Regions from separate parts of the Rouxiella sp. T17 genome, predicted to be linked through region 4. Evidence: predicted binding sites of a transcription regulator. Region 4 holds the regulator's gene; each other region holds the start of a gene.
The links. Region 4 encodes CRP, which controls carbon source genes, mostly activating them, when cyclic AMP is high. Its sites were predicted from a motif close to ATGTGANNNNNNTCACAT; they were not measured.
Positions count from the first base shown of each region.

Region 1: a site for CRP is predicted at 1,592-1,609, ahead of SC206_RS07190 (YjcB family protein). Genes of this name have one in related genera too.
Region 2: a site for CRP is predicted at 1,851-1,868, ahead of msrB (peptide-methionine (R)-S-oxide reductase MsrB). Genes of this name have one in related genera too.
Region 3: a site for CRP is predicted at 1,541-1,558, ahead of aaeR (HTH-type transcriptional activator AaeR). Genes of this name have one in related genera too.

Region 1 covers NZ_JAWUEA010000026.1:118,723-122,097, forward strand. Annotated here, with positions in the region: gene bglX (beta-glucosidase BglX) at 1-951, opposite strand, end outside; gene SC206_RS07190 (YjcB family protein) at 1,185-1,466, opposite strand; gene SC206_RS07195 (response regulator transcription factor) at 2,210-2,824, shown strand; gene SC206_RS07200 (methylated-DNA--[protein]-cysteine S-methyltransferase) at 3,038-3,375, shown strand, end outside.
Region 2 covers NZ_JAWUEA010000042.1:201,820-205,194, reverse strand. Annotated here, with positions in the region: gene SC206_RS21540 (YeaC family protein) at 835-1,110, opposite strand; gene msrB (peptide-methionine (R)-S-oxide reductase MsrB) at 1,315-1,728, opposite strand; gene gapA (glyceraldehyde-3-phosphate dehydrogenase) at 2,075-3,073, shown strand; gene SC206_RS21525 (D-hexose-6-phosphate mutarotase) at 3,249-3,375, shown strand, end outside.
Region 3 covers NZ_JAWUEA010000013.1:93,060-96,434, forward strand. Annotated here, with positions in the region: gene tldD (metalloprotease TldD) at 1-529, shown strand, start outside; gene aaeR (HTH-type transcriptional activator AaeR) at 591-1,523, opposite strand; gene aaeX (p-hydroxybenzoic acid efflux pump operon protein AaeX) at 1,846-2,049, shown strand; gene aaeA (p-hydroxybenzoic acid efflux pump subunit AaeA) at 2,057-2,989, shown strand; gene aaeB (p-hydroxybenzoic acid efflux pump subunit AaeB) at 3,003-3,375, shown strand, end outside.
Region 4 covers NZ_JAWUEA010000001.1:13,829-17,203, reverse strand. Annotated here, with positions in the region: gene SC206_RS00080 (phosphoribulokinase) at 14-883, shown strand; gene SC206_RS00075 (OsmC family protein) at 973-1,383, opposite strand; gene crp (cAMP-activated global transcriptional regulator CRP) at 1,730-2,362, shown strand; gene SC206_RS00065 (YccS/YhfK family putative transporter) at 2,423-3,375, shown strand, end outside.

The DNA.
Region 1 (3,375 bases), on a different contig from region 4:
CAGCGCCATCGCGGCGGCTTGACGATCGTCTTCGGCCACGCCGTGTTTAACTAATCCGCCAATGGCGCCGTGATCGCTGACGGTCAGGCCGTGGAATTTCCACTGGTCGCGCAGGATATCTTTCAGCAGCCAGCCGTTTGAGGTAGCAGGCACGCCGTTTACCGAGTTCAGCGCCACCATCACGCCGCCCACGCCCGCATCGACGGCGGCTTTGTAAGGCGGCATGTAGTCGTTGAACATCCGCGACAGGCTCATATCGACCGTGTTGTATTCGCGTCCGCCTTCGACTGCGCCATAAAGGGCGTAATGTTTAACGTTGGCCATCACGTTGCCCGGCGCGGAAGGGTCGTCGCCCTGATAGCCTTTGACCATCTCGTAGGCGAGGCGGGAAGTGAGGTAAGTGTCTTCGCCGAAACCTTCGGAGACGCGGCCCCAGCGCGGGTCGCGGGTGATATCGACCATCGGCGAGAAGGTCATGTTCAGGCCGTCGGCGGCCGTTTCTTCGGCTGACACGCGGGCGCTGGTGGCGACGGCGTTCATGTCCCAGCTCGAGGCCAGCCCGAGGCTGATAGGGAAAATGGTGCGCTGGCCGTGGACCACGTCATAGGCATAAAAAGGCGGGATTTTCAGGCGGCTGTATTGCACCTGATCCTGCATTTGGCGAATGTCGTGCTTGGTCACGGTGTTGAACACGCCGCCAACCTTGTCTTCGCGGATATCGGCCATGATTTTTTCTTTTGGATTATCCGGCCCCACGCTGACCAGATTGAGCTGGCCGATTTTGTCGTCCAGCGTCATTTTTTTCATCAGATTGGCGATGAAAATGTCGCGCTGTTTTACCTGCATTTGCGGAATGGTCGACGAAGCGGCGGGGGCAGGCGAAACGGTTTGTGCATACAGCGGAGAACCCAACAGCAGAGCGACAGCGCCTATCACGTAATGCGTCTTCATTAGATATCCTATATCCAAACATCCCCCTCCCGACATCGACCCGCAAATAATGCGGTGAGATTCAGGACAGGCGTATAAATGTTATTTTGAGGAAAATATAAACGTATCTAATACAGGAATGTGGGCTTTGGCAAATAATATGTAAGGATTGGGTGGGAAAAACAGCTAAATCATGATCATAAGGGGCCAATAGCGCCGTGCAGCATCGGGCGCTATGGAGAAAAAAGGGGAGGTTAAGGCATCGGCCAGGTGGTCGGAGTTTGACTCATGATATCGATGAACACGTCTTTTGAGGCCAGCCAGAAATGGGTCACGGCTTCAACGCTCAGTGACATTCCCATTAATCCCATCACAAACCAGCAGGTCATCGACAGGCCTAATCCGCTGCACATAAAGGCCAGGGCGTTTTTACTGGTTTGACGGCAAACCACGTTCAGTTGGCTGGCAAAAAACATCATCAGCGCGCTCAGTAACTCCCAGCGCATCATCATGAATCCAGTAGTCAGGGTGTTCATCGAATTAGATCCTTAATACATTCAGTCTTTTACGCTTACATAACTCCGTAATTACATAAAATCATGTCAAGCCCATGATTTTAAATAAGTAATGGTAGAAGTTTGCAAATGTGGAATACAGAAAAGTGTGATTGAGGTCACATTCTATCATCTGAATTTCTGATTGTGCAAAAAACAATCTGGAATATTAATCAGCCAAATCGGCATAAAAGTTATAAAAGCGCTCGGCTTATTCTTTTTTAACCTCGATTTAACAAAATTTCATTTCACCTCTGCTGGAAATTTAAGGCAGCAGACCTCCCCTTTTAAGAAAAGTAAAATTTCAAATTTTCGGGGTCAAAATTTTGGCTCGCCAAAGTATGCAGACTGAGTAGAATTATTAATGGGTAGAAAATTACAATTATGCGACGGACCGTGTAATTAGCTGTTTTTTAACCACTAAACTTAAACGTTTTTTGAGTAATTACGCGAGAATTTGAATTTACTAAGAAAATTCCTAGGCTTGCAAACCGCGATGAAGTGTTAATTTCGTGTAAATTTGCGTCGAAATGGGCATTTCACGGTGGTTAAAGTTAGGTTTTAATCTTGTTACGGCAGCTTTACCGACATAAAAATTGGTTGGAAGCTGGGTTTGTAGGGTTTTACGTTTTAATTGAATTTAAACAAATTAGGCCTATTCATGCTAGACAGCTGATTTTATATTTTCAACAGCCGTTAGGATGACTCTGTAAATTAAGGGAACTATGAAAAACCTGGTCATAATGGAACCGCATTCCTTTACCTCCTTGGCCATGAGAGCGCTAATTCCTGAAGACGTTAAAATCAGAGGTGCGTTAAAAGGTTTCACTCCGTTACAATCAATGCTTGATGCTGAAATGATCGACATCGTCATTATGGAAATATACGACACTAATTTATTTCCCATGGACGGTATCGATTTTATTCGCCGTAATGCGGCGCATTGGAATCGCGTCACGCTCATTATTTGCACGGATGTTGATAACGTTTTTCTTATCAAAGAGTTAATGAAGTGTAAGGCCCGCATTCTTATCTCCAAAAAAGATGACATTGTGGCCATCGAGCACGCCATCGCCAAGGGGATGTCGGGAGACTATTATTGCAGTCCGCACCTGCTGGATATTGTTAATTCAGACAGCAACGAACTCTCGCTGACGTCCAGTGAACTTCGGGTTATGTCCTTATTATTGAATAACAAGACGCCGATGGAAATATCCGAATCGCTGGGTATCAGCTATAAAACCGTGCAGACGCATAAAAGAAACGTGATGCAAAAATTGGGCGCCAGAAATAGTTTTGGGCTGATGAAAATAGGCTATCAATACAAAAACAAACTTTAGTTAAGTTATTATAATCTCACTAACCTTTATTAGCGGGCTGTCATCTTACGTTCATTTTGACTTAACCTAATTCGTTTACTGCACAAGTAGATAGCTTAAAACTTAACGTAAAGCTTACAGTTTTCTGGCGCTTATTAATTAAGCTTTGGCGTTTATTAATTAAACATTGTTGTCTACACTGGGCTCAAATTCACGGCTCGCGAGGCAGGCAAGATGGAAAATAGTTATAAACGAATCGCTTCACCCGTAGGCGTGCTGACGCTGGTGGCGCGAGGATCCAAACTTGCTGCGGTGCTTTGGGAGTCAGAACGCGAAAACCGCGTGAGATTAGGCGCGCTAGTTGAAGATGAGCACCATCCGATGCTGCTCAAAACGGAACAGCAGCTCAACGAATATTTTGCCGGAACGCGAACCCGTTTCGAATTAGCACTGGATTTTCAGGGCACCGATTTTCAGCAGCGTGTCTGGCAGGCGTTGCTGGCTATTCCATTTGGTGAAACGCGCAGTTATACCCAGATAGCGCAGGCGGTGGGCAGTCCAAAATCCGTGCG
Region 2 (3,375 bases), on a different contig from region 4:
CAAGCTTTTTTTCCACAGCTGTAACTTGAGAGCTGAAAAAGTGAGATCTTTCCAGAAGCCACAGTGTGTGGCGTAGGTCGCGCGGCTTCGCCGTCCCTTCATTCCGGATTTGAGCCAAAAACGTCTCAAATCACTCCACTCAGCGCCGCCCTGATCCCGCCAAGTTCAGATATCAAAGCAAGGGCGGTAACTCTTGGGCGGTCAAGGACCGATCCTTCAACCTAAATTTTATTGTTTGAGGGATCGGCTTTTGACCGCCTAAGAGATACCGCCCTTGCCCTAAGTGCTGTGATTGGCGGCTTCGCCGTCCCTTCATTCCGGATTTGAGCCAAATACGTCTCAAATCACTCCACTCAGCGCCGCCCTGATCCCGCCAAACACAGCCTAAACAGAAAAAGCGGTAACTTTTCCGCGGTCAAGGACCGCTCCTTCAACCTAAATTTTATTGTTTGAGGGATCGGCTTTTGACCGCCTAAGAAATACCGCCTTTGCCCTAAGTGCTGTGATTGGCGGCTTCAGGGCGGCGCGGAACGGAGGTGAAGAAGACGTTTTTGGCTTCTGAACGAAGTGACGGGAGTGCGAAGCACCGCGACCCACGCCACGCGCGGAAGCTTCTGGAAAGATCTAACCTTTTAGTCCTCAAGTTCCAGCTGTGGAAAAAAAGCGCGGGATTCTCAAGGGTGTTCGCTTAGGAACATCCTTGAGGCGGTCTGCGCCGCCGCGCAGTAAGCGAAGCGCATGCTTTAGACTTTAGAAGTAAAACTTGAACTTGAACTTGAACTTGAACCTAAAAGTTTGCCTTAAGATTTTCAAATCTTAATACAAAACAGTTTATTAATTTTTCTGCTCAAACTTTATTTGATGATCTTTCATAAACTGCTGTTTAAGCTCCTGCTTCGACTTAGTCACAATCTGACCATCTACCCCAATAGTCATATGCTCGGCCTCAACGTTATGTCGCGCTTGATACAACATCACTACCTGTAAACTGTGCTCTTTTTGCTGCTCGGTCAGGCGAACGCCGTCCGGCCATTTCCCCAACTCTACGGCCTGCGCCAATCGTTGGTAAATTTCTGGTGTCATTACATCGACCAATTCATGTATTTCCAATTTTTTAGCTCCTCTGCCCGCTACGCCACCAACAAAATAAGCAAATTATTCTTATCGATTGAATAATTGGCTGAATCGATTTTGTAGACTTATCTCTCACAATTTTTGCAAAATTTATTGCCAAACTACAAGCGCGGTAACGGAGAACCGTTGTATTGCATTTTCGCCACAAACAGACGGTTTTCCGTAATCGGAATGCGCTAATTATCCTGCGGTTTTGTCGCCGTTTTCGCCATCAATAAAGCTCATGGAGGCAGAGTTGACGCAATAACGATCGCCGGTAGGCTCCGGGCCGTCGGGGAAAACGTGACCCAGGTGCGCATCGCAGTTGGAACAGCGGATTTCTACCCGCTCCATTCCGTGCGTATTATCCGTTAAGTATTTGATAGCGTCGTGAGTTACCGGCTCATAGAAGCTCGGCCAGCCGCAGCCAGAATCGTATTTAGTCGTTGAATAGAACAACGGCGCATTACAGACCAAACAGTGATAAATACCGTCACGTTTGTTATGCAACAGCTTGCCAGAGTAAGGCCGCTCGGTGCCGCGCTCTTGCGTTACATATTTTTGAATATCAGTAAGTTGTGGATTTTCTGGAGTATCTTTGAATTCATTGCTCATAGTTGCCGCTCTCATCGCGTAAAAAAATCAACTAATATAACTGCTAATAATAACAAAAAAGTAACAACGCGTCAGGCGCTTTTGGCTTAAACTCTATGCCATTGGTGCGGCCGCAAAAACATGTGTGACTGCGATCACATATTTGATCTGGCGGTGTTTAATACTCGGTATTACACCCCAATATGCGTAACAGCTGATTAGGAAACGGAACGTACAATAAGCGAACGATCGTGGTGGAAAGGTTTGACCTACCGCAACAATTGACACGATTCCGCTTGACGCTCACCAAGGTTTTTGTAATTTTACAACCAACCTTTTATTCACTGAAAAATAGCTGGTGGAATATATGACTATCAAAGTAGGTATCAACGGTTTTGGCCGTATCGGCCGTATCGTTTTCCGTGCTGCGCAGGAACGTTCTGACGTTGAAATCGTTGCAATCAACGACCTGTTAGACGCTGACTATATGGCTTACATGCTGAAGTATGACTCAACTCACGGCCGCTTCGACGGTACCGTTGAAGTTAAAGACGGTCATCTGGTTGTTAACGGTAAAACCATCCGTGTTACCGCTGAGCGTGACCCAGCTAACCTGAAATGGAACGAAGTTAACGTTGACGTTGTAGCCGAAGCTACCGGTATCTTCCTGACCGACGAAACCGCGCGTAAACACATCGAAGCTGGCGCCAAGAAAGTCGTTCTGACGGGCCCATCTAAAGATGACACCCCAATGTTCGTTATGGGCGTTAACCACGAGTCCTACGATGGCCAGGAGATCGTTTCCAACGCCTCTTGTACCACCAACTGCCTGGCTCCGCTGGCTAAAGTACTGAACGACAAGTTCGGTATCGTTGAAGCGTTGATGACCACTGTTCACGCAACGACTGCAACCCAGAAAACTGTTGATGGCCCGTCTCACAAAGACTGGCGCGGTGGCCGCGGCGCATCCCAGAACATCATCCCTTCTTCTACCGGTGCAGCTAAAGCAGTAGGTAAAGTTATTCCTGCGCTGAACGGTAAATTGACCGGTATGGCTTTCCGTGTTCCAACGCCTAACGTTTCTGTTGTTGACCTGACTGCACGTCTGGAAAAATCAGCTTCTTACAAAGAAATTTGTGCAGAAATGAAACGTGCTTCAGAAAACGAACTGAAAGGCATTCTGGGCTACACTGAAGATGAAGTAGTTTCTACCGATTTCAACGGCGAAAAACTGACTTCCGTTTTCGATGCGAAAGCCGGTATCGCCCTGAACGACAACTTTGTGAAACTGGTTTCCTGGTACGACAACGAAACTGGCTACTCAAATAAAGTTCTGGACCTGATTTCCCATATCGCTAACAAATAAGCGTCTGCGCCACGGTTTCGAATGAAACTCTGGCAAGCGATATGTGAACTGACAGAGGGCGACGAAAGTCGCCCTTTTCTATTTTGCCACTCATCCTTTTTGGCTAAATAGTTGTTGGATTAATGACTGTCAGCTCCCCTGTCCTGGTTTCTACAACTTTGCATAGGACGTTATCATGATCGATCAATTCTTTACGCTCCCCGTCCAAAAACAGCTTTCCCCTGCCGTAAGTCAGTGTCAGATTGCCGATCTACCGGTATTGGTTATCACCCATCCGCAGGGTCAGGCCGCTATCACGCTTC
Region 3 (3,375 bases), on a different contig from region 4:
CGGTTCAATCTCGATTGACGATGAAGGCGTGGCGGGTCAGTACAATGTGCTGATCGAAAATGGCGTGCTGAAAGGCTACATGCAGGACAAGCTCAACGCGCGCCTGATGGGCGTGCCGCCAACCGGTAACGGCCGCCGCGAATCTTACGCGCACCTGCCGATGCCGCGCATGACCAACACATATCTGCTGGGCGGACAGTCAACGCCGGAAGAGATTATCAGCAGCGTCGAGTACGGCCTTTATGCGCCTAACTTTGGCGGCGGACAGGTTGACATCACCTCCGGCAAGTTCGTCTTCTCGACCTCAGAAGCTTACCTGATCGAAAAAGGTCGCATCACCAAGGCGGTGAAAGGCGCGACGCTGATTGGCTCAGGAATCGAAGCGATGCAGCAAATCTCGATGGTCGGTAACGATCTGGCGCTGGACAAAGGCGTGGGCGTCTGTGGCAAAGAAGGCCAAAGCGTTCCGGTCGGCGTCGGTCAACCTACGCTGAAACTAGATTCTCTAACCGTCGGCGGTACAGGTTAAAATAATCTTTTACCTGGTTATCTAACTTATCTCGGACTGACAGCGAGTAAACAAACGGGGGCTATTTAGCGCCCGTTTCTGTTTTGCGATGCTTGCGATAGACCTTGCTGACTTCTTTGAAATAGTCGGTAAGGTAATTAATGCACACCTGCACTTTTAGCGGCAGCTTATCTTTCTCGGTATGCAGCGCATAAACGGGGCGGGGCGCTGACTGATAATTGCCAAATAATATTTCCACTTCCCCCGAATTAATCTCATCGATAATCCACATCATCGGAATATAGGCGATACCGACGCCAGATTTCAGCCAGCGGATCATGGTTTGCGAATCATTGGTGACGAAACGGCCCTGCGGATGAATGCGGATGGTTTGACCTTCGGGTGACACCAAATCAAATTCGCTGTCGGGGCGCACGCTGTATTCCAGCCAGGTAAAGTTCACCATGTCGGCAGGCGCTTCGGGTTTGCCGTGGCGCAGCAGGTAGGTTTTCGCCGCGCAGACTACCATCGGCATCGAGCCGAGATGTTTGGAGAACAGGCTCGAATCCTGCAAATTACCGACTCGAATGACGATATCCAATCCGTCGGCAATCAGGTCTGGCGCTGGACTTCCGGTAACCAGATTCACCATCAGGCCCGGATATTCGTGGAGCATCTTGGCGGTCATGGCAGCAAGAACATTTTGTGCCATTGTCGAGGAGCTACCAATGCGTAATGTACCGGTTGGTGTGTTATTAAACGCGTATAATTGCTCGTGGACTTCATGCACGCTGTGCAGCATTTTATGGCAGCCCTGATAGTAAATCTTCCCCGCTTCGGTGAGGCCAAGACTGCGCGTGCTTCTGTTTAACAATTTGATTTGTAATTCATTTTCAAGCTTGCTGATACTTTGGCTAATGGCGGAAACGCTCATTTGAAGGCGCGGCGCGGCGGCCGTATACGACCCGCTTTCCACCACCTGAGCAAAAATTGACATGCGTTTTAATCGGTCCATTGTTAAGTCCAGCTTAAAAGTGATTGTGATCACAGAATGTTGATAACTTGATAATAAGCAGGCTAATATAGTTGTCCAGACAAAATAGTGTCTAGATAAAAGCCTCAAGTTCGGATGCAGTGAATCAGTTATCTTACCTCTGCCGACTTTTCTGGCAATCCAACGTTATCCTTTACTGCATGCTTTAGAGATAATTCTCTCGAAGTGTGCCGGTTTTGTCGAAAATTTCGAATCATGTTCGCGCGGTAATGTTAAAATTAATGAACAATATAGGGGCTGCTGTGCGTCACTACCTTTGTGGTACGAGTTTAAGGAACTATCAATGAGTTTGCTTCCGGTAATGGTGATTTTCGGATTGTCGTTTCCCCCGGTGTTTTTTGAAATACTTTTGGCGTTGGCCGTGTTCTTTATACTGCGTCGAATTTTAACCCCTACCGGGATCTATGATTTTGTCTGGCATCCGGCTTTGTTTAATACGGCATTGTATTGCTGTCTCTTCTATCTAATATCCTGCATTTTCGTCTGAGGCTGTCGTGAAAAACTTATCAATAAAAATAATACGTTACGCAATAACGTTTATCATTGTGATCCTGGCCGCCATCGCGATTTTCCGTGCCTGGGTGTTCTATACCGAATCACCGTGGACGCGTGATGCGAAATTTACCGCCGACGTAGTGGCGATGTCTCCCGACGTCAGCGGACTGGTAACCGAGGTGCCGATACGCGATAACCAGCTGGTTGCCAAAGGCGACGTGCTGTTCAAGATTGACCAGCCGCGCTATCAGGTTGCGCTTGATGAAGCCAATGCCGACGTTGCCTATTACGAAGCGCTGGCCGACGAGAAAAAGCGTGAAGCCAATCGCCGTGTAAAATTGGGTACGCAGGCGATGTCGATTGAAGCCATCGAACAGGCGACCAGTGACTTGAAAACCACGCAGCACCAGTTAGCCAAAGCCAAAGCCGTTGCCGCCGCCGCCGCGCTGGATTTGCAACGTACCGTCGTGATTGCACCTGCCGATGGCTGGATAACCAACCTCACCGTGCATCCGGGCGACTTTATTACTCGCGGTGAAACGACCGTGGCGCTGGTTAAACAGCATACCTTCTACGTGCTGGCCTATATGGAAGAGACCAAGCTGGCCCGCGTGCGTAAAGGCGATCGCGTAGAAATCACGCCGCTTGGCAGCAACCGTATTCTGCACGGCACCGTCGACAGTGTCGCCGCTGCGGTAACCAACAGCAGCAGCACCGCCGCAAGCAACGGTTTGGCGACCATCGACAGTAACCTCGAGTGGGTTCGTCTGGCGCAGCGCGTTCCGGTTAAAATTACCCTCGACGATATGGATGAAAACCACCCGTACTCGGCAGGGACCACGGCAACAGTGGTCGTCGCCGGTGAGCACGATCGCGTCGAGCAAAGCTCCTGGTTCACTAAATTCCTGCACCGTATGCGCGAGTTTGGTTAAGAGAAAATGATAAATGATTAGCCCATCTCTCCTGCGCATGCGTTTTGCCTGCAAGCTCACCTTTGCCATTCTGGGGGCGCTGGTATTTGGGTTTTACCTACAGCTGGAAACCCCGCGCTGGTCGGCCATGACGGCCGCCATCGTGGCCGGTGGACCCGCAATGGTCGCCGGTGGTGAACCCTTTGCAGGCGCAATTCGCCATCGCGGCATTCTTCGCGTTATCGGCACCTTTATCGGCTGTATCGCCGCTATCACGATTATTATGGCTACCGCGCGCGCGCCGGCAGTGATGCTGCTGCTGTGCTGCCTGTGGGCCGGATTCTGCACTTGGTGGTCCTCCATCGTTCGCGTTGAAAATTCCTATGCCTTTGGTTTGGCTGGGTATA
Region 4 (3,375 bases):
GAGTCCGACACCGATGTCAGCTAAACACCCCGTTATCGCCGTCACTGGCTCGAGCGGCGCTGGAACGACCACCACCAGCCTGGCTTTTCGCAAGATATTTCAACAGCAGGGCCTGCACGCCGCCCAGCTTGAAGGCGATAGCTTTCACCACTTTACGCGCCCCGAAATGGACGCGGCAATCCGCAAGGCGCGCGATTTAGGCCGTCATATCAGCTACTTTGGTCCCGAGGCCAATGACTTCACGCTGCTGGAACAAAGCTTTATCGAATACGGCAAGACCGGCTCCGGCCGCTCGCGCAAGTATCTGCATACTTATGACGAAGCCGTGCCCTACAATCAGGTGCCCGGCACCTTCACGCCGTGGCAGGCGCTGCCCGAACCGACCGATATTCTGTTTTACGAAGGCCTGCACGGCGGCGTGGTGACGAATCAGGTCGACGTCGCCAAACACGTCGATTTGCTGGTGGGCGTGGTGCCTATCGTCAACCTTGAATGGATCCAAAAACTGGTACGCGACACCGGCGAGCGCGGTCACTCCCGCGAGGCGGTGATGGATTCCGTCGTCAGGTCAATGGATGACTACATCAGCTACATCACGCCGCAGTTTTCCCGCACGCACATCAACTTCCAGCGCGTACCGACCATCGATACTTCGAATCCTTTCGCCGCGAAAGCCATTCCGTCGCTGGATGAAAGCTTCGTGGTGATCCATTTTCAGGGACTGGATCAGATCGATTTCCCATATTTGCTGGCGATGCTGCAAGGTTCGTTTATCTCGCACATCAACACGCTGGTGGTGCCGGGCGGCAAGATGGGGCTGGCGATGGAGCTGATCATGGGTCCGCTGGTGCAGCGTTTGATGGAAGGCAAGAAAATCGAATAATGCTGAAAAACGCCGCCGCAAAAGGTTTTGAGGCGGCGCGTCGTTCTAAAAGTCGATTCAATAAACGCTGAAAAGCGCCTGAATTTCGATTAACTTTCTGAATCGATCACTTCAAAGCTGTGCGTAATGGTTGCCGCTTTGCCCAGCATCAGCGAAACCGAGCAGTATTTCTCCGCCGACAGGCTAACCGCGCGCTCGACAACCTTGTCCGTCAGGTCTTTTCCGGTGACGATAAAGTGCAGATTAATGGTCGTAAACAGGCGCGGCGCTTCTTCGCGGCGTTCGGAAGTCAGCTTGACCTCGCAGCCTACGATGTCGTTACGGCCTTTCTGTAAAATAGAAACTACGTCGATGGCGCTGCATCCGCCCGCCGACATCAACAGCATTTCCATCGGGCTTGGGGATTTATCGCCCGCGTTGCCGTCCATGATTATCTGGTGGCCCGACGACGATTCACCCAGAAATGTTAAACCTTCGACCCACTTTACTCGTGCCTGCATTGGTTTCTCTCCTGCCACAATTTTTAAAACAGACTACCCTTTAGCCCTGAAACTGGCAATGTAACTCGATCCGCATCATGCTGAAGCGAGACAACACAAGACACGTCTGCAAACCTGTGCTACAAACAAAGCCGAAAGAAACTTTCCAACAAGTTGCGGTCAGGTTTTTTAGGTGTTAACAGGATAACCTTGGTGATAAGGGCAAATTACCGCTTAAATCACTCTACCTGCCGCTTGCAGCATTGCTGGTCAGTTCATATGCTAAAAGAGCGCGAAGTAAAAAATCGCCGTACAGGGACTCAGAACCCTGCGATTTTGGGCAGCGATAATAAGAGGATAATAACTAATGGTTCTCGGCAAGCCACAAACAGACCCTACTCTCGAATGGTTCCTGTCTCATTGTCATATACACAAGTACCCTTCTAAAAGTACGCTGATTCACCAAGGTGAAAAGGCCGAAACGCTTTATTACATCGTGAAAGGCTCGGTTGCCGTGCTTATCAAAGATGAAGAAGGCAAAGAGATGATACTTTCCTACCTGAATCAGGGTGACTTCATCGGCGAGCTGGGACTCTTCGAAGAAGGTCAGGAACGTAGCGCGTGGGTAAGAGCGAAAACTGCCTGTGAAGTGGCCGAAATTTCCTACAAGAAATTCCGCCAGCTGATCCAGGTTAACCCGGATATTCTGATGCGCCTCTCTGCGCAGATGGCGAGCCGACTGCAAATCACGTCCGAAAAAGTAGGTAACCTTGCTTTCCTCGATGTGACCGGTCGTATTGCCCAGACTCTGCTGAATCTGGCTAAACAGCCCGATGCCATGACCCATCCCGATGGTATGCAGATCAAGATTACCCGTCAGGAAATTGGTCAGATCGTCGGTTGCTCACGCGAGACGGTAGGTCGAATTCTCAAAATGCTCGAAGATCAGAGTCTGATCTCGGCGCACGGTAAAACGATTGTCGTTTACGGCACCCGTTAATCGTTTTAAAAACGGCATGGCGATTCGTCGTCGTGCCGTTTTTGTTTGAATCTCTTTCAAATGACGCTTTGGCGACGACTCTTTTACCATCCTGAAATCAACTATGCGCTGCGTCAAACGCTGGTGCTATGCCTGCCTATCGCCTTTGCCATGCTGTTTGGCCAACTCAAGATGGGTCTGCTGTTCGCGCTGGTGCCTGCCTGCTGCAATATTTCCGGTCTCGATACGCCCCACAAACATTTCTTCAAGCGGCTGGTGATTGGCGGCTCGCTGTTTGCCGTCAGCAGTATTTTGCTCCAGCTGATGCTGGTGAACTGGCACGTGCCGCTGCCGTTTATCATGCTGAGTTTCGCGCTGGTGATTGGCGTGACGGGCGAAATCGGTCCGCTGCATGCACGACTGCTTTCGGGCGCGCTGGTGGCCTCAATCTTTACGCTGAGCATGGCGGGCGTGGTGCCCATCTGGCACGCGCCGCTGCTTTTTGTGGTCGGTACAGCCTGGTACGGACTGTTTAACTGGCTGTGGTTCCGACTTTCGGAAGAGCAGCCGATGCGTGAAACCCTCAGTCAGCTGTATAACGAGCTCGCCGATTATTTCGAGGCGAAATATACCCTGCTGACTCAGCACACCGATCCCGACACTGCGCTGCCGCCGCTGTTGAAAAGGCAGCAAAAGGTGATCGATTTAATTGCCACGCTGTATCAACAGATGCACATGTTGCCCAACAACGATCATCAGCATCGTAAACGGCTGCTGCGCAATTTTCAGGTGGCGCTGGATTTGCAGGAGCACATTACCGTCAGTTTGCACCTGCCCGAAGAGGTGCAAAAGCTGGTGGAAGAGAGCCACGCCGAGGCGGTGATTGCCCGCAACGCGCAGGTGATTAGCGCGAGGCTGCGACGGATTGGCGACGACATTCTCTATCATCGACGTTCGCCTCGTTTTTCAATGGCAAACGAACTGGCGGCGCTGGAAAAGATCGCCTCGCGCTATCGCGATAATCCGGTTGGCCA